Thiocapsa bogorovii: one gene and its partner. The protein of the gene in region 1 interacts with the protein of each later gene in a pairwise test. Links are inferred from orthologs where the notes say so. Each region holds a gene or a part of one and is shown in the gene's direction. Other genes may lie near its edges. The genes, in order: aceE and LT988_RS21225.

Region 1 (15,442 bases):
TGCTGGAGTCTATGGATCGCCGCGCCCATCTGCAGGTGCGCCTGCAAGAGACGGTCGAAGGACTGTCGGTGATTGCGATCGGCTACTACGGCGTCGGCCTGATCGGATACGCACTCAAGGGTCTGCAGAGCGGCGGCGCGCCGATCGACGCCGCGCTCTGGATGGGGATCGCCCTACCCTTCGTAATCGGATTCGCCTGGTTCGGACTCAGACGGATCAAGCGGCGTCTCGCCGGATCGGAGTGATCCCGACTGCGCATGCCCGGAAGGCATCCAGCACCTGACGTCACAAGTCTCAAGCAAACCGCCGAGCAGAGCCTTCGAGCGCTTTTTGGTTCGGCTCTGCCGGTAGTTCCTTTCCCCGAAATCACCTTAAACCGCGCCAGCTCCAACACACGTCAAGTCCGCCGGGGCCGATCCCATCCAAAAACACCATATACCGCGCCTGGCGCGGTTTAAGCACCCGAGCGCTTGAACCAACCGCCCTTGGCTGCAACGGGCCTGACCCGCCCCTGTAAGCGCTTGGCGAGGGCGAGACGGCGCGCGTCGTCCTCGTCTTCGACCAGTGACTCGAGATTTGCGATCAGAGCATCCGCGGCAGCCTGATCCCCGCGTGCCCGACTCAGCATCGCCAGTGCGCCGTAGAGCACGAAGATATCCTGCACGTGCAGGCTCGGACTCTCGTAGAGCCCCTCCAGCAAACGAGCGGCTTCGTCGAGATCACCGTCCTCGATCAGCATGACAGCCAGGTTGCAGCGCGCAAAGATGTAGTCCGGATGACGCGCAACCGCATCGCGAAGCAGCTCTCGCGCCTCCTGATCGTGACCCTGGGCGCTGAGGGCCGCGGCGAGATTGCCCAGTGCGACACGATGACCGGGGGCGTGCTCGAGGATCCGCTTCAGCAGGATCTCCGCGCCCGCATAGTCACGCGTGTTGAAACATTCGATCGAGCGTCCGAGGAGCATATCGAGATCCTCGGGAAGATGGCTCGGTACGAGATCGCGTCTGATCTCGGTGTTGATCAGCTTGACCTGCGTGACGTGCTCGCCGTCCCACATCTCGAGCGGCTCGTCGCGCGGCAGCAGACCCTTGTCGTAGAGCGTGCGAAGAAACCCGAAGCGCGTCTGCTTGGTTCCGATCGGCAGGCGCGCAAATCGTTTCAGACGCTCGGCCGCGCCCGGATCGCCCTGTTCGGCGCGGTATTGGAGGATGAAGGCGACCAGCCCGCGCAGGCCGTCGTCGCCGCCGACATAGAGTGCATCGAGAAAGTCGTTGGAGGCCGTCACCTTCGCGAGGTGCGAAAAGGCGTCGTTCCCGGCATCACGCATCCGGTTCAGCCAGGTCAGCGGCAACGCCTGTCCGAGACCGAACACGGGCGGATACGCCAGGGCATCGCCCGCGGCGTCGATCACGGTGCGACTCTCGAGGGCGGGTTTGAAATTCGGCACGCGCTCGAGCGATGCCTTGCAGAGCGCCCGCGCCCGTTTTGCCTCGCCCAGCCGACTCGCCGCGCAGGCGGCCAAATGGCTCAGCATGGCCTGTTGCTGAGGCTCTCCGATACCGAACCAATCAGACCGCTCGACACGGGCGAAGGCGCTCAACGCGGCGTTGTCCTCGCCCAGCAGCAGCAGGGCATCGAGCTGGGGCACGGCATCCTCGACCCGGCGAGCCGTCGCGGCGGCCAAGGGCGTCGTCAGGCGTCGGGCGCCGGTCTCGTCACCCTGATAGAGTCGCAAGCGCGCTGCCCATCCCAAGGCGAAGAGGTTGTCCGGATCCTCCTTCCAAAACGCCAGGAAGGCCGCCAGGGCATCCTCGATGCGATCGAGATGGAACAGCGACATCGCGCGATTGTTCTTGGCCGGCGTCAGATCGACCCCGTCCAGCCAACGCACCACGCCGGCAAAATCATGCCCGTCCAGATGGAGCTTTCCGATATCGAAGCGCAGCATCTGCTCGGCGGTCGCGCTCGACCCGTCGGGCTGCCGCAGCAGATCCGCGCGTATCGCGGGCGCCATCGGAAACCCGCGCGTCTCGGCACCGAGCGCACGCAGCCGCTCTGCGGTGCGATCCGCCAACATGACATGCCCGAACTGCAGTGCGTACCGAAAGAGCATCTCCTGCGCAGGCAAGCTCTTTGGTCGACGCTCAGCCCAGTCGAAGGCGGCGATGGCCGCAGCGCCGCTTCCCTGGCCACTCTCCAGCGCCTCCACGAGCAGGCGCCTGGGACCGCTTTGATCCGGGTGGGCCTCGATCAAGGCACGCAGCCGGCGAGCTGCGGTCGAGTAGTCCCGGCGCTCCATCAGACGCTCGATCGCCTTGAGCTGACTGGACAGCACGGCGGAGGCGCCCGTCGCGGGCTTGGACTTGGGCTTGGCGGACTTTTTGGACATGAGAACCTCGAGACCTGAACACTAAACCGCGCCCAGCGCGGTATGCGATGTTTGTGGATGGGATCGGCGCCGGCAGACTTGACGACCGTTGGAGTCGGCGCGGTTTAAAATCTTAAAAAACCTGAAAATTTTAAACCGCGTCCCCGCTAAGGGCCATGGATGCATCAAACTTCGAGCTCACCCGAAAGTGAGCATCTCGCTCTGGACGCGGTTTAGAACAGATTGCGCTCCGAGCGAGCCGGTCGCCGGCAGCTCACGTCACCGGCCGCGCAGAACCTTCACCATGGCAGAACCGTTCGCAGCGGCGCAACCGCCATCCCGACGAGAAGCGCCAAGAAGCAGGCCACGAGGATCAGACGCAGCGCGCGCTCGAGGTCCGCCCCCCCGAGATCGGCCGGCCAATCCGGATCACCCATGTAGTCTTCGGTAACAAGAGCCCCTCCGTAGCGAATCGGACCGACCAGCCTGACCCGCAGCGCGCCGGCGCAGGCGGCCTCGCTCCAGCCTGAGTTCGGACTGGGGAGCATCGCGTGATAGTCGCGCGCGGCGCGGAAGGCCAGCCGCGGGTGCAGCTTGAGCAGTGCCGCCCCGGCCGCGATCAAGGGGACCGAGAGCCGTGCCGGGAGCCAATGCACGAGATCGTCGGAGCGCGCCGCGGCCCAGCCGAACCGGCCGTAGCGTTCGTTCTTGTAGCCGACCATCGAATCCAGACTCGACACCGCCTTGACCAGAATCAGACCCGGCAGCCCGAAGAGACAGAGCGCCCACAGGGGTGTCAGAACCCCGTCGGTCAGATTCTCGGAGAGGCTCTCGACGGTCGCACGTACGATGCCGTCGCGCTCCAAGTGATCCGTATCGCGACCGACCAGCATTCGCAGCCGCGCGCGGGCTTGCGGGAGATCGTCGAGCGCTTCGAGCACCCGGCGTCCGTGGTCCAGGAGGTCGCGGGTACAAATCAGGCTGTAGGCGATGAAGACATCCCAGCCAAAAGCCGCCCACGGGTGCAGCACGCCGAGACCGGCTCGAACGCCCCACCAGGCCGCCAACGCGCCCCCGACCACCAGCAGCCAATGCAGGACGCCGCCGGCCCGCCCCTTCAACCCGACGGCAAACAAGAGGCGCTCACAGGCGAGACTCCAGGCCCCGATGATCCGAATCGGATGAAAACGATAGACGGGATCCCCGATCAAGACGTCCAGCAGACAGGCCGCGAGGATGAGTGCGAGATGCTCGGTCAGTCCCATTTGCGAGCGAAACCCCGAACGACAGCGAGCGCGGCCAAGCGTCCGTCCGGCAACCCTTGATGCGGTACCAGCTCCTTGCGCAGCGCGACGAACCGCTCGGGTTTCACGGCGACGGCCGCTCCGAGCAACGCCGCCTGGTTTAGGATCGCCTCGCGCGCAACCTCCGCGTGCAGCACCCCGGCGCGCACCAGGTCCAAGATCTCGGCTAGGCCATAGGCTGCGGCGGCGCTGTGCGGATCATGGACGATGGCCTGGAGATTCGCGGCGAAGACCGCCGCGCCCGGCGCATCCAGCTCGGACTCGGCGCAAGCCCGCAGCGCGGCCTCGTCGCAACCGAAACGGCTCAAGGCCGCACAGACGGTTCGCCTGAGCTCGGGAACGATGCCGTTCTGCAGCAGCAAACAGCGGGTGACGGCGTCGTGCGTCGCTCGCCCGAGCAACGCGCCCAGCGTGTTGTGACCGCCCGCCCAGTGACGCTCCCATTCGTCCGCGCGGACCAACGGGGCGGCGATGGCGAGCTGATCGGTCCCGGTGCCCGTCGCGAGGCCTCGCGATTGCAAGCTGGGCATACGCAGGTCGAGCAGAGCCGTGCTCTTCGCCTCCGTGACCATGGTCGCCGCACGAACCAGGCATGCGGGCGTACAGGGCCGATTGAGCAGGACCAGCGTGACGATGGTCCCCGAGCCCGACTCATCGGGCGGTCGATCGTGGACGTTCTCGCCCTCGGATCCGGGCTGATCGGCCGATTCCGCGGAACGCCCGCGACGAGCGGGACGGCTGCCCTCGGCCTCCTCGTGCCAAGCGGCCGGATCACCCGCGCGAACGGCGTTGCCGGTCACCCCGGCGGTGGCGACCACCGTCGCGCGAAGATCCTCTGCACTCGCGTGCGCCACCACCGCGCACTGCATGTTGGCGGCGGTCCCCATCAGGGCCGTCGTTTCGGGCGGAAGCCCGGCTTCTGAGCAGCTTCGTGCGTGATAGTCCAGGGCTCCGAGACCCAGGACCGCCTCGTAGCGCGCCAAATGGGCCACGCCCTCGCAACTCTGATGGTTCGCGAGATGGGTCAGCGACTCGGACATCCCGCCGTTGACCCGACAGGTGCCGAGCACGCGATGCGGGCGCGCGAAGGCAACGACGAGATAGCGCCCCTGCCGATGCAGGGCGTAACGGTCGGTCTCTTCGAGCAACATGCGGGACCTCGATCACGGAAACGGGGATGGATGGCCATCGCGCGACGGAGCGACAGCCGCGCGAGGCTATCGCAAGCGACGGCGCGGCTGCAACGAAGACGGCGCATACGGGTCTGCGAGGTGTCGCGGCGAGGGTGTAGACTCTGGTTGTGTGCAAATCACCTGCATCAGTGGATCCGTCTACCGGGTTCTGTGCCCCATCATTCGGCCACACCGAAAAGACGGTCGATCAATCCACCCGCCAACACGGATAGCGAGAGCAACGCGCATGGGCAAGCACGAGATGAAGACCTGTCCGCGCTGCGGATCCAGCTTCGAATGCAAAGCAAACCGGGTCGAGCGATGCGGATGCCTGAGCGTCGTGCTTACCGCGGAGGCGCTCGAATACCTCGGAGACCGGTATCGGGACTGTCTTTGCGTGACCTGTCTGGAGCAGGTCAACCGCTTGTGCAGCGAGCGCGGCGCATCGGACGTCGATCGCCAAGCGGCCGATTGAAACCTCGAACGAGACAGCGGCTGCACTTCGCAACATACGCGCGTCAACGCGACGTCGTCCGAGACCCGACTTAAGGCGCCATCAAGGCCCAAACAACGGACCGAAAAGACACCGGGAAAAGCCCGGACATGCCGCCGGATAGATGAATCTGAAGGCGGCATCGCGAGCGCCGACGACCCTTCACACGGCCAGCAGGCGCCGCAGGTCCAGGGCGAGCCCGACGGGGTTTCCACACGAACCGGATCCAGTACGAGACAGTCGTGCGGTTTTACACCGGCGCCCCGGCGCTTTGCGGCGCGCTCACCGAAAGGCCGGCGGCTGATCGCTGGAGGCTGGAGACTGAAGGCTGAAAGCTGGAGGCTGCCTCCGTCCCGACGTGCATTGACCACCTACATTCTTAGCATTGCAGACTCGGAGCGCTGGTATAATCCGCGCTTTGCCCGTGCCGACCGCTTCGACCGCTTCCGGGAAACATCATGACCAACAAGCCCGATATCGATCCCCAAGAGACACAGGAATGGCTCGATTCGCTCGATGCCGTGCTCGAGAACGAAGGCGTCGAGCGCGCCCATTTTTTGCTTGAGCGACTGATCGACAAGGCGCGCCGCTCGGGGGCTTATCTCCCGTTCACCGCCAACACCGCCTACGTGAACACCATTCCGGTGCAGCAGCAGGAACGCTTCCCCGGCGATCGCGCGATGGAGCGGCGCATTCGCTCCTTCGTGCGCTGGAACGCGATGGCGATGGTGGTTCAAGCGAATCGGCTCTCGACCGAGCTCGGCGGCCATATTTCGAGCTTCGCCTCCTCGGCCACCCTCGTCGACGTAGGCTACAACCACTTCTTCCGTGCGCGCGACAAGGATCACGGCGGTGATCTCATCTTCTTCCAGGGCCATGCGGCGCCCGGCATCTATGCACGCGCGTTTCTGGAGGGACGCATCAGCGAGGAGCAGCTCTACAACTTCCGCCAGGAGGTCGACGGCAACGGCCTGTCCTCGTATCCGCACCCTTGGTTGATGCCCAACTTCTGGCAGTTCCCGACCGTCTCGATGGGGTTGGGTCCGCTGATGGCCATCTATCAGGCGCGCTTCATGCGCTATCTGAACGATCGCGGGTTGGTCAACACGAGCGAGCGTAAGGTCTGGGCCTTCCTTGGCGACGGCGAGATGGACGAACCCGAATCGCTGGGCGCCATCTCTCTTGCGGCGCGCGAGCGTCTCGACAACCTGGTGTTCGTGGTCAACTGTAACCTGCAACGTCTTGACGGCCCGGTGCGCGGCAACGGCAAGATCATCCAGGAGCTGGAGGCGGTCTTCCGCGGCGCCGGCTGGAACGTCGTCAAGGTCGTCTGGGGTAGTTACTGGGACCCCTTGCTCGCGCGCGACAAGCAGGGTTTGCTCCTGAAGCGCATGGAAGAATGTGTCGACGGCGACTACCAGGCCTACAAGGCCAAGGGCGGCGCCTATACCCGCGAGCATTTCTTCGGGAAGTACCCAGAGCTCAAGGAGATGGTCGCCAACATGACCGACGAGGACATTTGGCGCCTGAACCGCGGCGGTCATGACCCGGCCAAGGTCTACGCGGCCTACGACGCAGCCATGCGCATGAACGGCAAGCCGACGGTCATCCTGGCCAAGACGGTCAAGGGTTACGGCATGGGTGTGGCCGGCGAGGGAATGAACATCACCCACTCACAGAAGAAGATGGGTGAAACGCACCTCAAGGCCTTCCGTGATCGCTTCAATATTCCGATCTCGGACGACCAGATCGGCGCCGCGCCCTTCTACAAGCCACCTCAGGACAGCCCCGAGATGCAATATATGCACGAGGCCCGAGAGCGGCTCGGCGGCTTCCTGCCGGCGCGTCGCGACGAGGCCGCCGTGCTGCCGATCCCCGAGCTGGATGCCTTCAAGCCGCTCCTGGAAGGCAGCGGCGACAAGGAGATGTCGACCACCATGGCGCTGGTGCGCATCCTCACCATCCTGGTACGCGACAAGGCGATCGGCAAGTACCTGGTCCCCATTGTTCCGGACGAGGCACGCACCTTCGGCATGGAGGGCATGTTCCGACAGCTCGGCATCTACTCCTCGATCGGACAGCTCTACGAGCCGGTCGATGCCGATCAGGTCATGTACTACCGGGAGGACAAGAAGGGTCAGATCCTGCAGGAAGGCATCAACGAGGCGGGAGCCATGTCGTCCTGGATCGCCGCGGCCACCGCCTACGCGAACCACGGTCAGAGCATGATCCCCTTCTATATCTACTACTCGATGTTCGGATTCCAGCGCATCGGGGATCTCGCCTGGGCGGCGGGCGACATGCAGGCGCGCGGCTTCCTCATCGGCGGCACCGCCGGACGCACCACGCTCGCCGGCGAGGGTTTGCAGCATCAGGACGGCCACAGCATGGTGGTCGCCGCGACCATCCCGAACTGTGTCGCTTACGATCCGGCTTACGCTTACGAGCTCGCCGTCATCGTCCAGGATGGCTTGCGCCGCATGTATCGGGAGAAGGAAAACGTCTTCTACTACGTCACGGCGATGAACGAGAATTACGTTCAGCCGGCGCTGCCCGAGGGCGCCGAGGCCGGGATCCTCAAGGGCATGTATCGGGTTCATCAGGGCGAGGAGCATACCCACCGGGTCCAGTTGCTCGGCGCCGGGACCATCCTGCGGGAGGTCTTGGCCGCGGCCGAGCTGCTCGCCAAGGACTTCAACGTCGGCGCCGATGTCTGGAGCGTCACCAGCTTCAACGAGCTGCGGCGCGAGGGCATCGATGTGGAGCGCTGGAACATGCTCCACTCCGACCAGCCCCAACGAACCACGTATGTCGAGGAGCAGCTGGCCGGGACCCAGGGTCCGATCATTGCCGCCACCGACTATATCCGAACCTACGCCGATCAGATCCGCCCCTACATCCCGCGCCATTACCTGGTGCTCGGGACCGACGGCTTCGGGCGGAGCGATATGCGCAGCCAGCTCCGAAAATTCTTCGAGGTGAATCGTTACTACATCGTCGTCGCCGCACTCAAGGCATTGGCGGACGAGGGCGAGATCCCGACCGCGACGGTCTCCGAGGCCATTCGGAAATACCGTATCGACCCGGAAAAACCCAACCCGGTGACGATCTGAACCGCGCTAAACCGCGTCCGGCATGACACGCGTTGCTTCGGTGAACCTACCGACATACAAGGTTCTACGAAGCGCTCGGCCGACGCGGTTTAGGACATCTAAAATCTATGGCTAAACCGCGTCCGGGCCGAACCGCCCGGCTCAGCCAGGGCCGCCCACCACAGGGATCCGTGGTGATCGCCCCGGACGCGGTTTAGGGAGGACAGAGCGTGGCAACCGTCGAAGATATTCTGCTGCCGGACATCGGGGACTTCTCGGACGTCGAGGTGATCGAGATCCTCGTCGCGCCAGGCGACCGGATCGAGGCCGAGCAATCGATCCTCAGCCTGGAAAGCGACAAGGCGACCATCGAGATCCCCTCGCCCCTGGCGGGGGTGATCAAAGCGTTGAAGGTCAAGATCGGAGACCGGGTCAGTCAGGGGGATCCCCTGATGAGCGTCGAGACAGATGGTACCGGCTCGGAGGAGGCGGCACCCGAAGAGAACGCAGCCGGCGAAACGCGGTCTGCGCAAGCCGGGTCGGGCGAGCCGCTCGCCGCCCCCCTGACGTCTCGCGCGGCCTCCCCGGCTCCTGCGTCGCCGCCGCTACCGAAGTCGACTGCTCGGCATGGGCCGAGCAGCGGCGAGACCATCTCCGTGGTCCTGCCCGATATCGGCGATTTTTCCGACATCCCGGTCGTCGAGGTCCTGATCGCTCCGGGAGATCGCATCGAGGTCGACCAGTCGCTCCTCACGCTCGAGAGCGACAAGGCCACGATGGAAATCCCTTCTCCAAACGCAGGTATCGTCGAGGAGCTGGCCGTCAAGGTCGGAGATACCCTCAACCAGGGCGATCTCATCCTCACGCTTCGCACCGACGGCGAGATCGACAGCGGCGAGCCGATCGCAACGGCCTCGCCGATGGCTGCGAACACGGCCGAAGAGCTCGAAGCACCGCCGGGGCCGTCATCGAACGCGAAGCGCGCACCCGGTGAATCCGAGCGCCGACCCGCGCCGGTGCTGCCACGCCCCGAGGACATGGCAGCCATCGCCAAAGGCCGCAAGGCCCATGCGAGCCCCACAGTGAGACGGTTCGCTCGCGAGCTCGGCGTCGACCTGAAATTCGTCAAGGGGTCAGGGCCGAAGGGTCGCGTGCTCAAGGACGACGTCCAGGGCTTCGTCAAGCACGCGCTCGCGCAAGGTGCTCCGAGCGGGCCCGCCGGCGGCGCCCTGCCCTTCGCCTTGCCCGCCGCGCCCGAGATTGATTTCGCCAAGTTCGGCCCGGTCGAGGTCACCGAACTGTCGCGCATCAAGAAGCTCAGCGGTCGACATCTGCACCGCTGCTGGCTTTCCGTGCCGCACGTCACGCAATTCGACGAGGCAGACATCACCTCCCTCGAGGACTTCCGCAAGGCGCAAAAGGCTCAGGCCACCGAAAAGGGCATCAAGCTGACCTTTGTTCCCTTCCTCCTCAAGGCGGTCGCGACGGCCCTGAACCGGATGCCCGTCCTCAAGGCCTCGCTGACAACGGACGGCGAGGGTCTGGTGCTCAAGCACTTCACCCATATCGGTGTGGCGGTCGATACGCCGCAGGGCCTGGTCGTCCCGGTCGTGCGCGATGTCGACAAGAAAGGCATCTATGCCCTGGCCGCGGAGCTCTCCGATCTCGGCGACAAGGCGCGCAACGGCAAGCTGCTGCCGGGCGACATGCAAGGCGGGTGTTTCTCCATTTCCAGCCTCGGCGGTATCGGCGGGACCGCCTTCACGCCGATCGTGAACGCGCCCGAGGTCGCCATCCTCGGGGTCTCGCGCGCGACGACCAAGCCGGTGTGGAACGGCCAGAGCTTCGAGCCGCGCCTGATGCTCCCGCTGTCCCTGTCCTACGATCACCGTGTCGTCGACGGGGCCGACGGGGCGCGCTTCACCAGCCTGCTCGGGGAGCTGCTCGGAGATCTTCGTCAGCTCCTGCTGTGAGGCCGGCTCGTGGAGGCGGGGCATGTTTGCCTGTGCCTCGCCTCGGCTCCCGCGGTCGATACCCGGGGCCCACGCACGTGCGCGACGCCCGAACGCAATGCAGTGAATAGGGTCGAGGGTTTCGCCTCGCGACACGCTTTCGTCTAGGATTGGGCGCTATCGAGCCATCATCATCGCGCGGCCGTTGCGGCCCCAAGAGAAGAATCACACCATGAACGACAAGAGCGGCGACATCATCGAGGTCAAGGTACCGGACATCGGAGACTTCGAGGACGTGGAGGTCATCGAGGTCTTGGTCTCCCCGGGTGACCCTGTGATCGAAGAGGCGTCGCTGATCACCCTCGAAAGCGACAAGGCGAGCATGGAGATCCCGGCGCCGCGTGCCGGGATCGTGCGCACGGTCGAGGTCGCGGTGGGCGATCGAATCTCGGAAGGCACACTCATCGTGACGCTCGAGGTCAAGGAGGTACAGGCTGCGGGCGCCTCCGAACCGGTGAAAGCGTCCGCGAACACGGCTGCCGCCGCGTCGCAGGAGATCGTCACGGAGGTCGTGGTCCTCGGCGCCGGCCCCGGAGGTTACACCGCCGCCTTTCGCGCCGCCGACCTCGGCAAGAAGGTCGTGCTGATCGAACGCTACCACACACTCGGCGGCGTCTGTCTGAACGTCGGCTGTATTCCCTCGAAGGCGCTGCTGCACACCGCCGCCATCCTCGAAGAGGTCAAGACCCTGGGCACCATGGGCGTGACCTTCGGTGCGCCCGAGATCGACCTCGAAAAGATGCGCACGGGCAAGGAGCAGGTGGTCGCCAAGCTCACCGGCGGTCTCGCGACCATGGCGAAGCAACGTCGAGTCGACGTGATCCAGGGCACCGGTCGGTTCGAAGCACCCAACCGGATCGCCGTGGCCCAACCCGGTGGTCCGGTCCGGATCCTGTTCGACCACTGCATCATCGCGTGCGGCTCGGCGCCCATGAAGATCCCTGGGTTTCCGCATGACGACCCGCGTGTCATGGACTCCACCGACGCGCTCGAGATCGCAGACATTCCCGAGCGCCTCCTCATCGTCGGCGGCGGCATCATCGGACTCGAGATGGCAAGCGTCTACAGTGCACTCGGCTCGACCGTCGAGGTCGTCGAGATGAAGGATCAGTTGATGCCCGGTGCGGACATCGACCTCGTGCGCGCGCTCGAAAAGGTCATCAAGAAGCGCTACAGCACCATCCGACTCGAAACGAAGGTCGCGCAGATGAGCGCCACGGCCGAAGGCATCAAGGTTGTGTTCGAGGGCAAAAAACCGGGCGAGGAGGTCTACGACAAGGTACTGGTCGCCATCGGCCGACGCCCGAACGGGAAGCTCGTCAACGCCGAGGCGGCGGGGGTGAAGGTCGATCAGCACGGGTTCATCAAGGTCGATGCCCACATGCGCACGAACGTGCCGAACATCTTCGCCATCGGCGACGTGGTCGGCGGGCCGATGCTCGCCCACAAGGCGACCCACGAAGCCAAGGTCGCGGCCGAGGTCATCGCCGGGATGCCGGCCCTCTTCGATCCCATGACCATCCCCTCGGTCGCCTACACCGACCCCGAGGTCGCCTGGATGGGCCTCACAGAAACCGATGCCAAGGCCAATGGCATCGCCTATGAGAAAGGCGTCTTCCCTTGGGCCGCAAGCGGCCGCGCACTCGGCATCCATCGCGACGAGGGTCTGACCAAGCTGCTCTTCGATCCGGAGACCAAGCGCATCCTGGGCGCAGGCATCGTCGGCCCGAACGCCGGCGAGCTGATCGGCGAGGCTGTTCTGGCGCTTGAGATGGGCGCGGACATGGAAGACATCGGCCTGACCATTCATCCGCATCCGACCCTGAACGAAACCATCGGGCTCGCCGCCGAGATGGCGCACGGGTCGATCACGGATCTGCTGCCGCCGAAGAGGCGCTGACTGTCGGCGACTTATCGTCGCCTCGCGGGGAAGCGATGCCGGAGATTGCCTAAGAGCCGATCACCGATGACGGATAACCGATGTCGCCTTTCACGTGACCGGCCCCGAGGATCACCGCTTTGCCCCGCAGAAGTCCAAACAGTGCTTCAGGGTGGGAAACGGCACCCGACCCGCGCAACCGCCGTAGGTGAATGCCTTGCAGCGATCGTCTCGATAATCGTAATAGAACCCGCGTTGATTGGAGCGGCAGGGGCCGGGGTCGGGTTTGACGAGACAGGCGACGGGAAGCTCCTCGCGTGCGCCTCCCGAGGAAGCACCGCCACATCCCGATAGACTCGCCATGAGGATCACGAGCACCGGAACGCGCAACCGGACGAGCCGCTCGGCCCTCATCGAGGCCGGATCCGCGCCGTCCCACGGATCTCCGCACCCGTCGGCGCCTGTTTCCACCAATCGCGATGTCGAAAGTCGTTTCCGTCCTTGGCCATCACCTGGACGGAGCCCCCTCGACGAAATCCCCAGCCCTTGACTCTCGGGCCATGCATAAAGAGCGTCCAAGCCGGGACGCCCGCACGCAAAACCACCCGGTGATAGTCCGAGCCGCGCAGCCTGTTGAATCTTCCCGGAGCGCAGAAGCGCGCCCGGATGTGCTCCGGGTCCCCGTCGAGTGCGCGGATCTCGTCATAGCCGCCCGAGAGCACCAAGCTCACGGCGTGTCGCCAGGGGTGGTCGTGAAGCCCGCGGTCCGGATCCGAATCGACGAAGCGGTGCAGATACAGATGCCAGCCGAAGGCGCCGAGGAGGTAGTAGCGTTCGAGGTAGGGCTCGCCCTGCTCGCCTTCGATGAGACGACAGGGTCGCCGAGCGCTGATCCATTCAAGCAATCGTTCCATCGTGTCCTTTAAGCCGCATCGGGTGCAATCGTCACTCGTCTCACGCTGACTCCGCGTCGCAATCATTCACAGGCGTCTCAGCTGACGCGGTCTTCTAAAGAATGGAAAAAGCTCGAGGTGGGTCGAGCCACCTCATGCGGATCTGGCCTGTTGCTACTGGGGCGTCGTTGGTGGACGCCGGTAAAACGCGGCCTGGAGCGCTGAAGGGCACGGCGCGATTATACGCGTGCGCGGCTGCGCCGCACGAGGTGACGAAGCAGACAAGGGATCCGAGGCGGTCTCGGTAATCGTGAAGTTGATTCCCGAGCGTCGACATCCGGACGACGCCGCAGCTCAAAACAAGAAGGGGCGACTCACGTCGCCCCGACATGCGGTTCGCGCTCCCTACAAAGGTCGGGGGAAGCGCTCTTTCTCTAAGCCGCGCCCGACGCCGCGGTACTTGGCGCCGAGCATGGACATCATGCCGCCGAGCCGATCTGGTTGCTCGGGGGACTCGGTTTAGGCGTCGAGGTTATCGAGTGCCTTCTGGAAGCGGTTGGCGTGCGAGCGCTCGGCCTTGGCCAGCGTCTCGAACCAATCCGCGACCTCGTCGAAACCTTCGTCACGCGCGGTCTTTGCCATGCCGGGATACATGTCGGTGTATTCGTGGGTCTCGCCCGCGATGGCCGCACGCAGATTGTCGCCGGTCGGGCCGATCGGCAAGCCGGTGGCCGGATCCCCGACCGCTTCGAGATATTCGAGGTGGCCGTGCGCATGGCCTGTCTCGCCTTCGGCGGTAGAACGGAAGACCGCCGCGACGTCGTTGTAGCCCTCGACATCGGCCTTGGCGGCGAAGTAGAGGTAGCGGCGATTGGCCTGAGACTCGCCTGCGAAGGCTTCCTTCAAACTCGCTTCGGTCTTGCTGCCCTTGAGCTCCATGTCGATCTCCTCACGATGGAAAGAACGGGGTTGGCTGAACCTACACAAAAACCTTAGTCACCTCGACGCCATTTCAGAAATTGTTTGTTCCAATGACCTCGATCGTCTGTTTTTATGGGCGACGGCGCTCTTCGACAAGTCTGTGAACTGGTTCGGTAACGCGCTCATGCGCAACTGCTATACCCTAAATCTGATCACCAAGGAGCAGATTATGCCAGCGTCCATCGGCTCACGGACACTCGACCTCGCCCCATCACCCGTGGCGGGTGGAACACGCCCGGAGCAGACCGTGCAACGGCGTACGCTTCTGCAGTTGACCGATCCGCATCTGTTCGCCCAACCCGACGGGCAGCTGCTCGGGGTGACCACGCGGCGCAGCTTCGAGGCGGTGTTGGAGCTCGCCCTCTCGCATTCCCCACCAGCCGATGCCTTAGTGCTCACGGGCGATCTTGTCCACGACGAGTCGCGCGAAGGGTATCGCTCGCTCCGTCGTCTGCTCGATCGCACCGACTTACCCTACTACTGCATTCCCGGCAACCACGACTCTCGTCCTCTGATGGAAGAGCTGCTCGGACCTGCAGCAGTCGAGCCGGTTGCCGTGCGTAAGCTCGCCGACTGGAATCTCGTCTTTCTCGACTCGACCGAGCCGGGCTTGGAAGGCGGGCGGATCGGCAGGGCTCGACTCGCCGCGCTTGACGAAGTCCTCGCGCCGGACCCCTCACCCACCGTCATCTTTCTACATCAGCATCCGATCCCTGTCCGAAGCGACTGGATGGACGAGCTCTCGGTCGAGGACGGAGAAGAGCTGATCGCGATCTGCGATCGACACCCTCAGGTCAGGGCCGTCGTGTGCGGTCATATCCACCAGGAATTCGCACGGCGTATCGACGGGTATAGTGTTCTGGGAACTCCATCGACCTGCGTTCAGTTCGAGCCGCGCCGGTCCCAATTCGCAATCGATACCCAAGCGCCGGGGTACCGAGAGCTCGCACTACTTGCCGACGGCGCACTCGAGACGCGTGTGGTGCGTCTCGACGGCTACCCGGAGCGTGCCAATCGGACGGCAGGCGGTTATTGACGCGCGCGACGCCTGTCACGCATCGACCTTAGAAATCGCCCGTCAATCGATTGCGAAGCTCGGATACTGCTGAAAGTCCAAAGGCTCGCAAGCAACCCCGGTCACCGCAGCACCCGGCGGCCCCGTGCGCAACCAGTCGCGCAGATGGCCGACCGCATTCGCCTCCCCGCAAACCAGCAACTCCACGCGCCCATCGGGGAGATTGCGCGCAT
Region 2 (15,203 bases), 320 kb from region 1 along the record:
TCCGCCGTGACACGGACCGGATGGTCTCGGGGAAAGGCGTGCTGATTAAGCCGCTTGCGGCCCTCGGCGCCCTCTTGCTCCTGTTGGTGGGCGGCCGAGCGGGGTTGGATGCGCTGATCGAGACCACGCCGCCGCCGGAGATGCGGACCTCCACCTCGACCCTGATGCTGGATCGCGACGGGCGTCTGCTGCGCGCCTTCACGGTCGCCGACGGACGCTGGAGACTGCCGGTCGATCTGAATACGGTCGATCCGACCTATGTGGCGATGCTTCTGGCCTACGAGGATCGCCGCTTCGCGTCGCATCCGGGTGTCGATGTACTCGCCCTGGTGCGTGCCGGCTGGCAGCTCCTGAGTCAGGGAAGGATTCGTTCAGGCGGCTCGACCCTGACCATGCAACTGGTGCGGCTGCTGGAGACGCGCTCGACGCGCAATGCAGGCGGCAAGCTTCGGCAGATCCGCGCCGCGATCTGGCTGGAGCGACGGCTCGATAAAGACGCCATCCTGGAAACCTATCTGACCCTCGCCCCTTACGGCGGCAATCTCGAAGGTGTGCGCTCGGCCTCGCTCGCATGGCTCGGCAAGGAGCCGCGCCGCTTGACACCGGCCGAGGCGGCGTTGCTCGTCGCCTTGCCCCAATCACCCGAGACACGCCGGCCGGATCGGCACCCCGAGGCCGCCCGTCGGGCGCGTGACCGCGTGCTCGAGCATGTGCGTTTGGCCGGGATCATCGACGCGGACGAGGCGGCGAGGGCCCGTGCCGAGCCCATCCCGACCACACGCCTGGATGCCCCGATGTTGGCGGCGCATCTCACCGATCGACTCAGGCGCGCGCAGCCCGAGCGCCCGGTCCATCGCTTGACCCTGGATGCGGGTCTGCAGGAGCGCCTCGAGCAGCTCGCGAACGCGCGTGCCGCCACGCTCGGTCCGCGGGTGTCGATGGGGATCCTGGTCGCCGATCACGGGCGCGGCGAGGTCCTCGCCAGCGTGGGTTCCGCCGGTCTTTTCGAGACGGCTCGACAGGGTCATGTCGACATGACGCGCGCCGTGCGTTCCCCGGGCTCGACGCTGAAGCCGCTCATCTACGGGCTGGCCTTCGAGGACGGCCGGGCCCATCCGGAGAGCCTGATCGAGGACCGCCCGAGCGCCTTCGGCGGCTATGTCCCGGCCAACTTCGACCTGGGCTTTCAGGGTACGGTCACGGTGCGTCGGGCTCTGCAGCTCTCGCTCAACATCCCGGCGGTGAAGCTGCTGGATGCGGTCGGGCCTGCGCGGCTGGTCGCGCGCATGCGCCGCGCGGGTGCGCATCCGGTGCTTCCCGATCTTTCGCCGCCCGGGCTCGCGGTCGGCCTGGGCGGCGTCGGCGTGTCCTTGACGGACCTCGTCGGCATCTATGCCGCCATCGCCCGGGGCGGTCGACCGGTGATCTTGCGGGAGACGCTCGACGAGGAGGGCGCGGGCTCCGGATCGCTCGGCGTCGTCGGCGTCCCTGCCGATACCGGAGCGGACGCCGGGGCACCCGTGCTCGATGCGCGTGCAGCCTGGTATGTCGCCTCGATCCTCGCCGGCGCCCCGGCACCGACCAACAGCGCGCCGGGCGTTCTCGCATTCAAGACCGGGACCTCCTACGGTTACCGCGATGCTTGGGCGATCGGGTTCGACGGGCGTCATGTGGCCGGGGTCTGGGTCGGTCGTCCCGACGGTGCTCCCGTGCCCGGCCTCGCCGGCATCGATGCCGCCGCGCCCGTGCTGGTCGAGGTCTTTGCACGTCTCGGCCCGACGACGCCGCTGCCTCCCGCGCCACCCGGCATCCTGAGCAGCACCTCCGCGGAGCTGCCGCCGCCGCTGCGCCGCGTTCAGGATCCGCGTGCGGCCTCGCGCGGTGGTGCCGACGCGCCGCAGATCGCCTATCCACCCGAGGGTGCGCGTGTCGAGTTGGGACTCGGTGGAGGTCGGGCCGCCGATCTGGTCTTGCGGGTTCGCGACGGTGTTCCGCCCTTCACCTGGTTCATCGACGGCGCGCCGGTCGCGCGCGAGCCTTACGCCCGCACCGCCCGTTGGACGCCCCGGGGCCCCGGATACGTCGCCATCTCGGTCGTCGATGCCCGCGGCGGTGCATCGAGGGTGAATGTCTTTCTACAATGATCGGATGTCCCTTTTTCGCGGATGAGCATTGCCCTTGCGCGGCGCACTGGCATTCAGCAAGATTCACCATCACACTTCAGACTAGCGCTGTAGGGTGGACAAGCGAAGCGCAGTCCACCAGCGCCGTCGCGGGATTCGGTGGACTTTGCTTGCGCTCGTCCACACTACGGCCGGTACTATGAACAACGCCGTTGTCGTCATCGACGATCGATGCGACCACGATGACGACAACGACGACCTCATTGATATCCGACGGTTTCGGAATCTCTGCACCGCAACACTCGCCGAGGTTGGCGCCAATCCCGGAGCCCGTCATCATGTCTCAAACGCTTTACGATCAGGATTTGTACGACTGGTCCATGCAAACAGCCCGCCTGTTGCGAGAAGGGCGCTATGCCGAGATCGACGCGCTGCATCTCGCGGAGGAAGTGGAGTCGATGGGCAAGAGTGAGCGCCGAGCCTTGGAGCATCGTCTCGTGGTGTTGCTCGTTCATCTCCTGAAATGGGAGCACCAGCCGGAACAACGCTCGAAGAGCTGGCAGCGGACCTTGATCGAACAGCGCAAGCAGGTCGCCAAACTCCTGGACGACAGCCCGAGCCTGAAGCCTCGTCTGCTTGACCTGCTCGTCGATGCCTACGACAGCGCAGTTCGCTGGGCGGCCGATGAAACCGGGATGGACGAGAGCGATTTCCCGCAGGATTGTCCCTATGGCGGGGAGCAGGTCCTCGATCCTTCATTTTTTCCTGGCCCCGAAGCAAACGATGTGCCCCGACGTGTCTGACACCTCCTCGCCGCGACGGACCACGGCCCTGCTCTGGGTCATCGCCGTCCTGCTGCTCGTTGCCGTTGTCGCGGTGGCCGTCTACAAAGCCTGGCCTCTGCTGAACCCAACGCTGGCCGAGGTCGCACAGCTTGATCCGAGCTGCGATCTGCGCGCCGGACCCTGTGATGCGCGGTTTGCCGGCGGGGAGAGCGTGCGCTTTGCGATCGAGCCGCAGACTATCCCGGTCGTGACGCCGTTGCGGCTTCTCGTGCAGACGACCGGCTTCGAGGTTCGTGCGGTGGAGGTCGATTTCGCCGGTGTGGACATGAACATGGGGTACAACCGCACTGGCCTGGAGTCGGTCGGGCCGGGCCTTTACGAAGGGCAGGGGACCTTGCCGGTGTGCGTGCGGGCGCGCATGGAGTGGGAGGCGCGGGTGTTGGTTCACACGGCCGAGGGGATCTCGGCGGCGCCGTTTCGATTCGAGACGCGGAGGGATTGAGTCGCGTTCGGGGTTTCCTGAGTCGTTCGCGTGCGGGATTGGACTGGTCGCCTTGACAGGTGGTTGGAGACGCGATCCAAGCGTTTTTTCGTTTTTCGGATCGGCACGGTCAAAATAAGACGGTGTCTAGACGACTCGATACCCGTAGGTTGTGCTGACGATAGGAAGCACCACTTGCGACGACGGTTGGTTGTGCCTTGCACGGCTCGGCAAGACCTGCATCGCCGGGGTGAGATTGCGAAACCTGGCAGGGCGCCGACGCCGGGGATGCCGGGGTTCGCTCTGCTCACCCCAGCCTACCCGTAGATCAAGGTGTTCACCTTGTTTCTTGATCGTTACGACCGGTCCCGATAGCGGCGGGTCAGGTCGCCGTAGGCGTCGATGCGGCGGTCGCGCAGGAAGGGCCAGAGACGGCGAACTTGCTCGGTGCGGGCCGGGTCGATCTGCGCAAGCAGGATCTGCGGATTCTGATCGCCGGCCTGTGCGAGCATCTCGCCTTGGGGACCGCAGACGAAGGAATGACCCCAAAACCGTGCGCCGGCCGTCGCGCCACTCGGGTCGGGCTCGAATCCGACCCGATTGCAGGCCGCGACAGGCAGGGCATTCGCGATCGCGTGACTGCGCTGGATCCCGACCCATGCCTCGCGCTGGCGCACTTGCTCGTCCGGCCCGTCGTTGGGGTCCCAGCCGATCGCGGTCGGGTAAAGCAGGATCTCCGCCCCTGCCAACGCCATCAGACGGGCGGCCTCCGGATACCATTGATCCCAACACACCAAGACGCCCAGGCGTCCGACCGAGGTGTCGATCGGCTCGAAGCCGAGGTCGCCGGGCGTGAAATAGAACTTCTCGTAGTAGCCCGGATCCTCGGGGATGTGCATCTTGCGATAGACGCCGGCGAGCCGTCCGTCGCTGTCCAAAACCACGGCCGTGTTGTGATAGAGCCCCGGGGCGCGGCGCTCGAACAGCGAGGCGACAATGACCACGCCGAGCTCGCCCGCCAAAGCGCCGAGGCGTGCGGTGCTCGGGCCCGGGATCGGCTCGGCGAGATCGAAGTTGGCCGGGTCTTCGGTCTGGCAGAAGTAAGCGCTGTTGTGGAGCTCCTGGAGCAGAACGAGACGCGCACCACTCGCGACGGCCTCGAGGATTCCCCGCTCGCAGGCATCGAGATTCGCCGCGACGCTTCCGTAATCGGTTTCCTGCACGAGTGCGATGGTGAACGGGGACCCCGACATGACGCCGACCTCCGAAAACGATGGATCCAGATGTGTGACTGACCGAACGCGACGCGCAGGGGACGGTCAAGCCAGCGGATGCACGGATGCAAAGGTCGCCGCCTGTCCTTGAAGCCGTCCCTCTTGATCGATCAGATTCCAAACGACGGCTCCATCGATGCGAAACCGCCGGCCGCTCGAGGATACGCGCACCCCGCTGTAATCGTCGATGAAGCCGTGGGCGTTCACCTGCGCGAGCAGGCGTGCACGCTCCTCCCGATCCGGTGCCTCGGCGGTGAAGCGCGAGGGCATCCGCGTGAGCTGCTCCCAGTCGAGCTCGAACAGATCCAGAACCCGTCGGTTGCCGTAGGTCAGGATCGGATCCGGATCGGCCGTGTGCGACAGGAGCGCAAAAGGCGCCTCGAACAGGCACCGTGCGGCCTCGCGGTCGTCCAAACCGGGGTCGATCAGATCGCGGCCTGTGAGGCGTCGATAGCTCGTGCGCAGGAGTCGGGCATGGTCGCAGAGGAAGTCATTGGACGGGTCGGGGTGGGGGAAGGGCATGACCTGATCATCCTGTCGAAATTCGAAGGGGCAGGCTCACCGTTTGAGCCTCCGCCCTGTTAGTCTCTGCGGGATTCGGGGTCGGCAATCAGACCCCTCTGTTCCCGGATCCACGAGCGCGCATGGCCAATTTCCAGACCCATCTCAACGGCGGCATCTTCGTCAGCGTTGCCGCCGTGCTCGGCTTACATGGCGCCGGACTGGTCGAGCAGGGCGCAACGCTCGGCTATTTTGCACTGGGTGTCGCCGGGAGTCTCCTTCCGGACATCGATGCCGATGCCTCCAAGCCCGTGCGTGCCTTCTTCAATGTGCTCGGGGTTGCGGTCGCCTTCGCGATGACGCTCCCGCTGATCGGTCGGTTTCTTCCGCTGGAGGTCGCGCTCATCTGGGTCGGCGTCTTTCTCTGCGTGCGCTATCTGATCTTCGAGCTCTTCGCGCGGGTGACGGTTCACCGCGGCATTTGGCATTCCTGGCTCGGGATCGCGGCGGCGGCTCTGGCCACCGTCAACATCGCCTACTGGATGATGGAGCGGTCTGCGGAAGCAGCCTGGGTTGCCGGTCTCATGGTCGGGATCGGCTACCTGACGCACCTCGTCCTGGACGAGCTTTACAGCGTCGATCTGCTGAACAGTCGGGTGAAGCGGTCGTTCGGAACCGCGCTCAAGCCCTTCAGTCTTGCCGATCCTCGGAGCAGCCTCGGGATGCTGGCCGTCGTCGTTGCGTTGGCGTGGTTCGCGCCTGCGCTCGACTGGGGTTTGCTTCCGGCGGAAGGCCTGCCGCGGGTGGCCGTCGTTCTCGCCAACCGTATGGTCGAGGCGCTCGGGGGCGTGGTCGACGGAACCGGTCTGCTTCTGCAGTCACTGATCGATTGGATCCGCACGGGGGCTGCTCACCTGTGACGGCTCGGCGCAATTCGGGTGGACCGCCGGGCGGAGCGCCGGGTGGATGTTGTTGGCTTGTTGGCTCCCCTGGTCGCGAGTAGCATCTCCTGCGGCTCGGCGCGGTGCCGAGACCTTTGTCTTGGATAGAAGATCGAGGTGACCACGCGATGAAATATTATCTCGGAGCTGTCTGTCTTCTCATGGGTGCCTGGTTGGTCTATCAGGCGTTGACACATCGACGTGCCGTGATCGGCGCCCGCGAGCGCGCCGCAGCGGAGAACCGCGAGCAGAAGATCCACCGGAACCTGGAAGGCATGCGGCTCGGCCTTGCACCGCTTTACGTCATGGGGATCCTTTTCACGGGGCTGGTTTTGGCTGCGATCTGGTTCGTCGTCGACCGCGAGCGGGTCTTATCCGTGCTCGATATCCTCGGGTTCCTGATGGTCCTTGGAGCTTACGCCTTCTGGATGGCCGTACGGATCCAATACAGCCCGATCGGGTTGGAGTCGAAGCAGACCGAATGAGCGCCTTCTGATGTGCGTTGCGGTTCGGGTCTCGGACGCGCCGCGGTCCGCCCGAGACCGACTCGCCGACGGCTTCTGCCGGGATGTCCTTGATGAAGAAGATCCTGATACCGATTGTCGTTCTTGCACTCGCCGTCGGCGGTTATCTCCTGTACCGGGTCGAACATGCCCCCGCGGATGACTCGGACCGTCTGACGCTTTACGGAAACATCGACGTGCGCCTGGTCAACCTGGCCTTCGAGGTCAGCGGACGGATCCAAACCATGCCGGTTTCCGAGGGCGCGCGGGTGGAGGCAGGGCAGGTCCTCGCGGGCCTGGACGCTCGGCGCCTCGCGTTGGCCCGCGAGGTCGCGAGTGCCGAGGTCGAGGCCCAGCGCGCCGAGCTCGATAAGCTCATCTCGGGTCCGCGTCGCGAGGAGATCGAGAAGCTGCGCGCCGACGTGGAGGCCGCGCGCACCGAGGCCGCCAACGCCAAACGCCATGCCGAGCGCACCAAAGGAATGGCCGATCGTAAGATGGCCTCGCCGCAGGAGTACGACAACGCGCGCACCGAGTCCGAGGCCGCCGAGGCCCGGGCCGAGGCCGCGCGCGCCGCCTTGGATCTCGCCTTGGCGGGCAGTCGCGCGGAGGACATCGCCCGCGCCCGCGCCACCCTTGCGGCCTTGGAGGCTGCCCTCGACGAGGCGGATCTGAACCTGGCATACGCCACCCTCCTCGCGTCGGGTCCAGGAGTGGTGCAGAATCGGATCCTCGAGCCCGGTGACATGGCCTCGCCCGATCGCCCGGTCTACACCATCGCCCTGAACGAGCCCTTGTGGGCCCGGGTTTATCTCGCCGAGCCGGACCTGGGGCGCGTGCGACAGGGTCAACCCGCGCAGGTGTTCAGCGACAGCTTCCCCGGACGGTCCTATTCGGGATGGGTCGGCTATATCTCGCCGAGCGCCGAGTTCACACCCAAGACGGTCCAGACCACCGAGCTGCGCGCCGATCTGGTCTACCAGGCCCGCATCTATGTCTGCAATCCGGCCGGCGAGCTGCGCCAGGGGATGCCGGTGACGGTCGAGATCGACCTGACGCGCGAGCCGATGGCCTCGCCGGGGTGCGTGCCCGGGTCGGATGCCGACTCGACCGGTCCCGCGTCCGGGTCCACGTCCGGGTCGAGCCCAGTCGAGTCACCGGACGCGTCGGGGGCAGCCGACGCGCCCATCCCGTCGGGGCGGCCCTGAGGGCCGGACGACCCGGATCCGACCCATGTCCGATTGCCCATTGCGCGCCCTGGATGTCCGCAAGAGCTTCTTCGTCGGCGCTCGCCGTATCCGTGCGCTGGACGGCGTCAGCCTTGAAGTGAAGCCCGGTGTGGTGACCGGGCTGATCGGTCCCGACGGTGCGGGCAAGACCACCTTCATGCGCCTGGCGTCGGGATTGCTCGCTCCGGATGGCGGCCGCATCGAGGTCTTGGGTCTGGATGCGACCGGCGATGCACTCGCGGTTCAGTCCAGGATCGGGTACATGCCCCAGCGCTTCGGGCTCTACGAAGACTTGAGTGTCCGCGAGAACCTCGACCTCTACGCCGACCTCCAGGGTGTGCCTGCCGCGGATCGTCCCGCCCGGCACGCGCGCCTGATGGAGATGACGGGCCTCGGTCCGTTCGGGGCTCGTCTGGCCGGACAGCTCTCGGGCGGCATGAAACAGAAGCTGGGTTTGGCCTGCACGCTCGTGAATCCGCCACGTCTGCTCTTGCTCGACGAGCCGACGGTCGGCGTCGATCCGGTCTCGCGCCGAGAGCTGTGGGCGATCGTCGATCGGCTGGTGGCGGAGGAGGGGATGAGCCTGCTGCTCTCCACGGCCTATCTCGACGAGGCGCAACGTTGCGCTCAGGTCGTCCTCATCCATCAGGGACGCGTCATCGATCAGGGACCGCCCGGCCGGTTCAGCGCACCGTTGCGCGGCCGCACCTTCCGTGTCAAGGGTGCGCCCGCCGGACGGCGGCGCCTTCAGGCGCGTCTGGCCGCCCTGCCCGGGGTGCTGGATGCCGTCCTCCAGGGCGATGCGGTGCGCGTGGTCATGGCCGAGGGCGCGCGGCCCGCCGTGGCCGATACCGCCGATGATCCGGTCCGGTGGGAACCCGTGGAGCCGCGCTTCGAGGATGGCTTCGTCGCCTTGCTGAGCCAGGGTCGCGACAAGATCGAGCTGCCCGAGATCAAAACGGCGGTGTCGCGTTTCTCGGGCGATGCGATCGTCACCGAGGGACTCACCCGACGGTTCGGCGACTTCGTTGCCGTCGATGGCTTGAGCGTCGCGGTGCATGCCGGAGAGGTCTTCGGCCTGCTCGGCGCCAACGGCGCCGGGAAGACGACCACCTTCCGGATGCTCTGCGGTCTGCTTCCGCCCAGCGAAGGGCGGGCACGGGTGGCCGGGGTCGATCTACGGCATGCACCGGCCGAGGCACGGGCGCGCGTCGGTTACATGTCGCAGCGGTTCTCGCTCTACACCAACCTGTCGGCCATGCAGAATCTGAATTTCTTCGCGCGGGCCTATGGCCTGCGCGGCGCGAGCGCCCGCGACCGGGTCGCCTGGGCGCTGGATGCCTTCGGGCTCGCGGAACTCGCCGGGGCGGAGAGCGGGTCCCTGCCGCTGGGCTACAAACAGCGTCTGGCGATGGCCGCCGCGCTGATGCACGAGCCGGATATCCTCTTTCTCGACGAGCCGACGTCCGGTGTGGACCCGCTTGCGCGTCGCGAGTTCTGGTCGCGGATCAACGCCTTGGCCGAGGGCGGGGTCACCGTCCTGGTGACCACGCACTTCATGGAAGAGGCCGAGTATTGCGATCGTCTGGCCGTCATGGCGGCGGGAGAGGTGTTGGCCTTGGGCACACCGAGCGAGATCAAGGCCCGGGCGGCGACGCCCGAGGTACCGCAACCGGACCTCGAGCAGGCCTTCATCACCTTGATCGAGGCGCACGCCTGACATGGGCGCCCGACCACGAGCCCTGCGTCTGCGCGGCTTGTTGCGCAAGGAGTCGCTGCAGATCCTGCGCGATCCATCCAGTCTCGCGATTGCTTTTGTCTTGCCCGTGTTCTTGCTGCTGCTCTTCGGCTACGGGGTCTCGTTGGACTCCAAGCATGTCCCGATCGGTCTAGTGATCGAGCAACCGAGCGCGGAGACGCAATCCTTTCTCGGCGCCTTTCAGCAATCGGTCTACTTCGTGCCCCGCCTCTATCCGACGCTCCAGGAGGGGCGTGCCGCCTTGCGGACCCATGCGGTGAGCGGGATCGTCGTGCTCGACGGAGATTTCGCCCAACGTCTGAAAGGCGATCGCGACGCGCCGATCCAGGTCATCGTCAGCGGCACGGACGCCAACTCTGCCCGACTGCTCGAGGGCTATGTGCAAGGGGTCTGGTCAAGCTGGCTGGAACGCGAGGCGCAGGCGCGCCGGATCCCGCTGCCGGTGGCCGTCGAGCCGGTGATCCGCATCTGGTTTAATCCGGAGTTGGCCAGTCGCAACTATCTCGTCCCGGGGTTGCTGGTGGTCAATATGACCCTGGTGGGTGCCCTGTTGACCGCGCTGGTCTTCGCGCGCGAATGGGAGCGCGGCACCTTGGAGGCGCTGATGGTCACGCCCGTAACCATCGAGGAGATCCTGATCGGGAAGTTGCTGCCCTATTTTGTCCTGGGGATGGGCGGGATGGTGCTGTCCGTGATCATGGCCCTGTTTCTGTTCGAGGTGCCGATGCGTGGGTCCTTTTGGATCTTGGCGATCTGCTCGACCCTCTTCCTGCTCGCTGCGCTGGGCATGGGGCTGCTGATCTCGATCGTGACGCGCAATCAATTCGTCGCCGGGATGATCGCGATCATCACGACCTTTTTGCCGGCCTTCCTGCTCTCGGGCTTCCTGTTCGATATCGGCAGTATGCCGCCCGTGGTCCAGGCGATTACCCACATCGTCGCCGCGCGCTACTTCGTGGCCATCCTACAGAGCCTCTTTCTCGCCGGGGACATCTGGACGCTGATCCTGCCCAACGCCGCGGCGCTCGCCTTGATGGCGGCCTTCTTCCTCGGACTGAGCCGTCGCCTGCTGCGCAAGCGCATCGAGTAGTCGCCATGCTCGCTCGCATCCTCGCGCTGGCCATCAAGGAGTTTCTTGTCCTCTTCAAGGATAAGCGCAGTCGGCTGGTGGTCGTGGTGCCGCCGCTGATCCAGTTGCTGGTATTCGGCTATGCGGCGTCGTTCGATCTCAACGACGCCACCTACGCCATCTACGATCGCGACGGGGGCTTCGCGGCGCGCGATCTGGCGGCGCGCTTCGAGGGTGCGCCAAGCTTTCGCGCGGTCGGTCGGATCACGCGGCAAGGGCAGATCGCCGAGTGGATCGATGCGCGCAAGGTCCTGTTGGTCATCCAGATCGGGCCGCGCTTCACGGCCGATCTGCTGGCGGGCACGCCTGCCCCGGTGCAGATCTTGATCGACGGGCGCAACTCCAACACGGCTCAGATCCTTCAGAACGACGTCAGCCGAATCATCGCGGATTTCAATCGGGACTGGATTCTCGCCCGGGGCTTGCAGGGCCTGCCGGTGACTCTGATCACGCGGGCCTGGTACAACCCCAATCTCGAGAGTCGCTGGTTCTTCGTCTCCGGATTGGTGGGGATCCTGACCCTGGTGGTGACCATGATGGTCACGGCGCTTTCGGTTGCGCGCGAGCGCGAGCAGGGGACCTTCGATCAACTCCTCGTGACGCCATTGCGGCCGATCGAGATCCTGATCGGCAAGGCGACGCCGGGCCTGGTGATCGGCGTCCTGGAGGCGTCCTTGGTCGTGACCATCGCGGTGTTCTGGTTCCGGGTGCCCTTGGTCGGCGGTCTCGACGTGCTCTATGCCGGGATTCTGCTGTTCGTGCTGGCCGCCGTCGGGGTGGGGCTCATGATCTCCTCCTTGGCTGCGACCCTTCAACAGGCGCTCCTCGGGGCCTTCCTCTTCTTGGTTCCGGCGGTCATCCTCTCGGGTTTCGCCACACCCATCGCGAACATGCCCGAGGCGGTGCAGATCCTCACTCTTGGCGACCCGCTGCGGTATTACCTGGTGATCCTGCGCAGCGTCTTTCTCGAAGGTGCCGGATTCGAGCTTCTGATCGGTCAGATGTGGCCGCTGGCGGTCATCGCCGTCCTAACGCTCGCCGCGGCCGGGTGGTTATTCAGGCATCGCATGGCCTGAGGGCCGATCAGAATCCCGGCGCCTCGGGTCATGCGGCTCGAGCGGGCCGATCGCGCCGTTGTGCAGGCGGTATTGATGGCTGGTGACCTGACGCCTGAAGCGGGCGTCGTGCGAGATCAGGACCAGTGCCTGCGGGAGGACGCCGAGGATCCTCACCAGGCGCCCCCGGGTCTCCTCGTCGAGTCCGTTGCTGGGCTCGTCGAGCAGATGAAAATGTCGGCAGCGTGTGCGCTTGCACAAAAACGACCCCGCTGGCAGATTGACGCGATGAATGCGCGTCGCTCACATACCTCCGGATTGCTCGCTCCGACGTCACCGGCGCTGGAGCACGGTGGACGTCTGCGCGAGGCCGCGGCACGCTACGGCATCCCCGTTCAGGATTGGTTGGATCTCTCGACCGGGATCAATCCCGATGGCTGGCCCGTGCCCGAGGTGCCCGGTACCGCCTGGTCACGGCTGCCCGAAGAGGATGATGGATTGGAGGAGGCGGCCGCGCGGTGTTACGGCGCTCCCCGTCTCCTCGCGGTCGCCGGCTCGCAGGCCGCCATCCAGGCCTTGCCCAAACTGCGGGTCCCCGGACGCGTCGGGGTGCCGATGGTCGGCTATCAGGAGCATGCACAGGCTTGGCAACGCGCCGGCCATCGCCTCGTCCGCCTCGATGACGGAGACCTGGGGAAAGAGTCCGGCGCGGGTCTGGACAGCCTCGACGTTCTGATCGTCATCAACCCGAACAACCCGACGGGTCGCGCGTGGCCGGTGAGTCGGTTGCTCGACTGGCATGCGCGGCTTGCCGCACGGGGCGGCTGGCTTGTCGTCGACGAGGCCTTCATGGACACGACCCCGCAGGACAGCCTGGCCCCTTTCACCGATCGACCCGGTTTGATCGTGCTGCGTTCGTTGGGCAAGTTCTATGGGCTCGCCGGGGTGCGGGTCGGGTTCGTGCTCGGCGCGGTCCATCTGCGCGAGGCGCTGCGCTCACAGCTCGGACCCTGGACGCTGAGCGGTCCGGCCCGCCATGTCGCGCGGCTCGCCTTGGCCGATTCGCCGTGGCAGGAGGCGACCCGTGCATCGCTGCGCCGCGCGTCCGTCCGGCTTGCCACCCTGCTGTCCGATTATGGTCTTGCGCCGACGGGCGGGAGCGACCTGTTTCAATGGGTCCGCACGGCAGAGGCTCGATACATTCAGGACCGACTGGCGGGGATGGGAGTCTGGGTACGGCGATTCGAGACACCGCCGAGTCTTCGCTTCGGTCTTCCGGGCGCCGAGACGGGTTGGGCTCGGCTCGAGTCGGGGTTGCGGTGTCTGTCGTCGGACGTGGCCGGGGACGCGTTCCGGCAGACAGTCGGCGAGACTCCGGCGGACATTCGGCCTTTTCCATCGGTCGCCCCTCCGCCCGCCCTCGTCCCCGGAGGGACAAGATGACCGCTGCGACCCTCATGGTCCAGGGTACGACCTCGGACGCGGGCAAGAGTGTTTTGGTGGCCGGTCTCTGCCGCTGCTTCAGCCGACGCGGCGTCAAGGTCGCACCCTTCAAGCCGCAGAACATGGCCCTGAACAGCGCGGTGACCGCCGACGGCGGCGAGATTGGCCGGGCCCAAGCGGTGCAGGCGCAGGCCTGCGGGCTCGCGCCGACCATCGACATGAACCCGGTCCTGCTCAAGCCCAATTCGGACCGCGGTGCCCAGGTCATCATCCAGGGCCGGGCTGTCGGCACGATGGATGCCGTCGCCTATCACCACTACAAGCGCATCGCCCGCGTTGCCGTGCTGGAGTCCCACGGCCGGCTCGGAGCGTCCTACGATCGAATCGTCGTGGAGGGCGCGGGCAGTCCGGCCGAGATCAATCTCCGCGAGCACGACATCGCCAACATGGGGTTCGCCGAGGCGGTGGACTGTCCGGTGATCCTGATCGCCGACATCGACCGCGGCGGGGTCTTTGCTCACCTGGTCGGCACGCTGGCGTTGCTCGCGCCGAGCGAGCGGTCGAGGGTGGTCGGATTCGTCGTCAATCGTTTCCGAGGCGATCTTGCGCTCCTGCAGCCGGGTCTGGAATGGCTCGAGCGCGAGACCGGCAAGCCGGTGCTCGGTGTCCTGCCCTACCTGCACGGGTTGCATCTGGAGGCCGAGGATGCCGTTGCGTTGCGCCAGACCGACAAGCCGAGCGACGCCCTGCGGGTGATCGTCCCGCGCCTGCCGCGCATCAGCAACCACACCGACCTCGACCCGCTGCGGCTCCATCCTCAGGTCGACCTGCGCTATGTCTCGGCCGGAGAGGTTCCGCCCCCCGCGGATCTCATCATACTGCCCGGATCGAAATCAGTGCGCTCGGATCTTGAGTGGTTGCGTCGCGAGGGCTGGGAGCCCGTGATCGCACGGCATCTGCGCTACGGCGGCCGGGTGATCGGGATCTGCGGCGGCTTTCAGATGCTCGGCACCCGGATCCTGGATCCCTCGGGTCTCGAAGGCGATCCGGGTGAGGAACCCGGTCTCGGCTTGTTGGATCTGGAAACCCGGCTCATGCCCGAGAAGATCTTGGCCAACGTCTCCGGCAGGCTCCGGCTGGAGGACGCCGCGGTAACGGGATACGAGATCCACGCCGGCCGGACGAGCGGTCCGGCGCTCGAGCGTCCGGCCGTGCTTCTGAACGATCCGCAGGGCGAGCGCCCGGACGGTGCCGTTTCGGAGGACGGACGGATCTTGGGGACCTATCTGCACGGACTTTTCGAGTCGCCCGTTGCCGCATCGGCCCTGCTGAGTTGGGCCGGTCTCGCGGTTCGCGAGACCCTGGACTATCGTGCCCTCCGCGAGGCGGCCCTGGAGCGGTTGGCCGACAACCTCGAGCAGCATCTCGACCTCGGACACCTCGAGCGGATTCTTTGCGGTTGGGTGCCGGGCAGAGGGACTGGAGCCCCTTGAAACCGGGCTGGCTGAGCGTTCCCGCGGCGCGTCGCAATCTCCCATGGGGGCAGCACCCATCCGATGATGCTTGCGGCCATCGCGAGCGGTCAGGCCCGATCGGTGATATCGGTTCAAGTCGGCTCGGTGCAGCCCGAGCGGATATGCCGCTGCTTGTCGATCCGGTGATCTCGATCGCGCGAAGTACCCGTTTCGTGCTCGTCGAGATCGATTCGGAAGGCAGCGCGCTCTCCTTCTCGGGCGAGGGCCAGGCGCAGGTCGTGGAGCACAACCTGCCCACCGTCGCGCGGCGCCTGAAGGACCTCGAAGACGACACCGACCTTCAATTGGAGATCCTGCGAATGCGGGGTTCCCGTTCCGAGACAGGTTCGAGCGGCCTTGCACCGGAGAGCCGATGGATCTGCGGCGAGGATCCGCCGTGTCGGGTGCCCCATCAACTCGACAAGCACGGCCTGGATGTCGCCTTGAGCGCCGGTCGCCACGCGGC

What was found.
Region 2: the proteins of aceE (region 1) and LT988_RS21225 interact in binary tests that used the Escherichia coli proteins (3 or more experiments, as listed by UniProt). The link is inferred for Thiocapsa bogorovii from one-to-one orthologs.

Annotation. Positions count from the first base shown.
Region 1 is NZ_CP089309.1:5,089,976-5,105,417, reverse strand. The notes cover bases 5,456-8,650. They hold aceE (pyruvate dehydrogenase (acetyl-transferring), homodimeric type), read left to right. Parts: upstream 5,456-5,795; coding sequence 5,796-8,450; downstream 8,451-8,650. Outside these bases: LT988_RS22755 (DUF3422 family protein), read left to right, coding at 1-245; LT988_RS22750 (tetratricopeptide repeat protein), read right to left, coding at 455-2,389; adenosylcobinamide-phosphate synthase CbiB, read right to left, coding at 2,668-3,633; LT988_RS22740 (adenosylcobinamide amidohydrolase), read right to left, coding at 3,624-4,823; LT988_RS22735 (cysteine-rich CWC family protein), read left to right, coding at 5,092-5,319; aceF (dihydrolipoyllysine-residue acetyltransferase), read left to right, coding at 8,660-10,402; lpdA (dihydrolipoyl dehydrogenase), read left to right, coding at 10,614-12,341; LT988_RS22715 (BPTI/Kunitz domain-containing protein), read right to left, coding at 12,453-12,734; LT988_RS22710 (hypothetical protein), read right to left, coding at 12,731-13,234; LT988_RS22705 (rubrerythrin family protein), read right to left, coding at 13,733-14,152; cpdA (3',5'-cyclic-AMP phosphodiesterase), read left to right, coding at 14,364-15,230; LT988_RS22695 (acylphosphatase), read right to left, coding at 15,273-15,442. UniProt on the Escherichia coli protein: Component of the pyruvate dehydrogenase (PDH) complex, that catalyzes the overall conversion of pyruvate to acetyl-CoA and CO(2).
Region 2 is NZ_CP089309.1:4,769,673-4,784,875, forward strand. The notes cover bases 7,244-10,199. They hold LT988_RS21225 (ATP-binding cassette domain-containing protein), read left to right. Parts: upstream 7,244-7,841; coding sequence 7,842-9,557; downstream 9,558-10,199. Other genes in these bases: LT988_RS21220 (efflux RND transporter periplasmic adaptor subunit), read left to right, coding at 7,244-7,816; LT988_RS21230 (ABC transporter permease), read left to right, coding at 9,559-10,199. Outside these bases: LT988_RS21175 (methyltransferase regulatory domain-containing protein), read left to right, coding at 1-10; pbpC (penicillin-binding protein 1C), read left to right, coding at 39-2,144; LT988_RS21185 (hypothetical protein), read right to left, coding at 2,221-2,463; LT988_RS21190 (DUF29 domain-containing protein), read left to right, coding at 2,462-2,926; LT988_RS21195 (hypothetical protein), read left to right, coding at 2,919-3,410; LT988_RS21200 (carbon-nitrogen hydrolase), read right to left, coding at 3,746-4,642; LT988_RS21205 (MEKHLA domain-containing protein), read right to left, coding at 4,709-5,185; LT988_RS21210 (metal-dependent hydrolase), read left to right, coding at 5,308-6,084; LT988_RS21215 (hypothetical protein), read left to right, coding at 6,234-6,590; more of LT988_RS21220, read left to right, coding at 6,683-7,243; more of LT988_RS21230, read left to right, coding at 10,200-10,686; LT988_RS21235 (ABC transporter permease), read left to right, coding at 10,692-11,801; LT988_RS21240 (P-loop NTPase family protein), read right to left, coding at 11,778-12,041; threonine-phosphate decarboxylase CobD, read left to right, coding at 12,069-13,223; LT988_RS21250 (cobyric acid synthase), read left to right, coding at 13,220-14,716; LT988_RS21255 (hypothetical protein), read left to right, coding at 14,860-15,203. UniProt on the Escherichia coli protein: Part of the ABC transporter complex YbhFSR that could be involved in efflux of cefoperazone. Probably responsible for energy coupling to the transport system.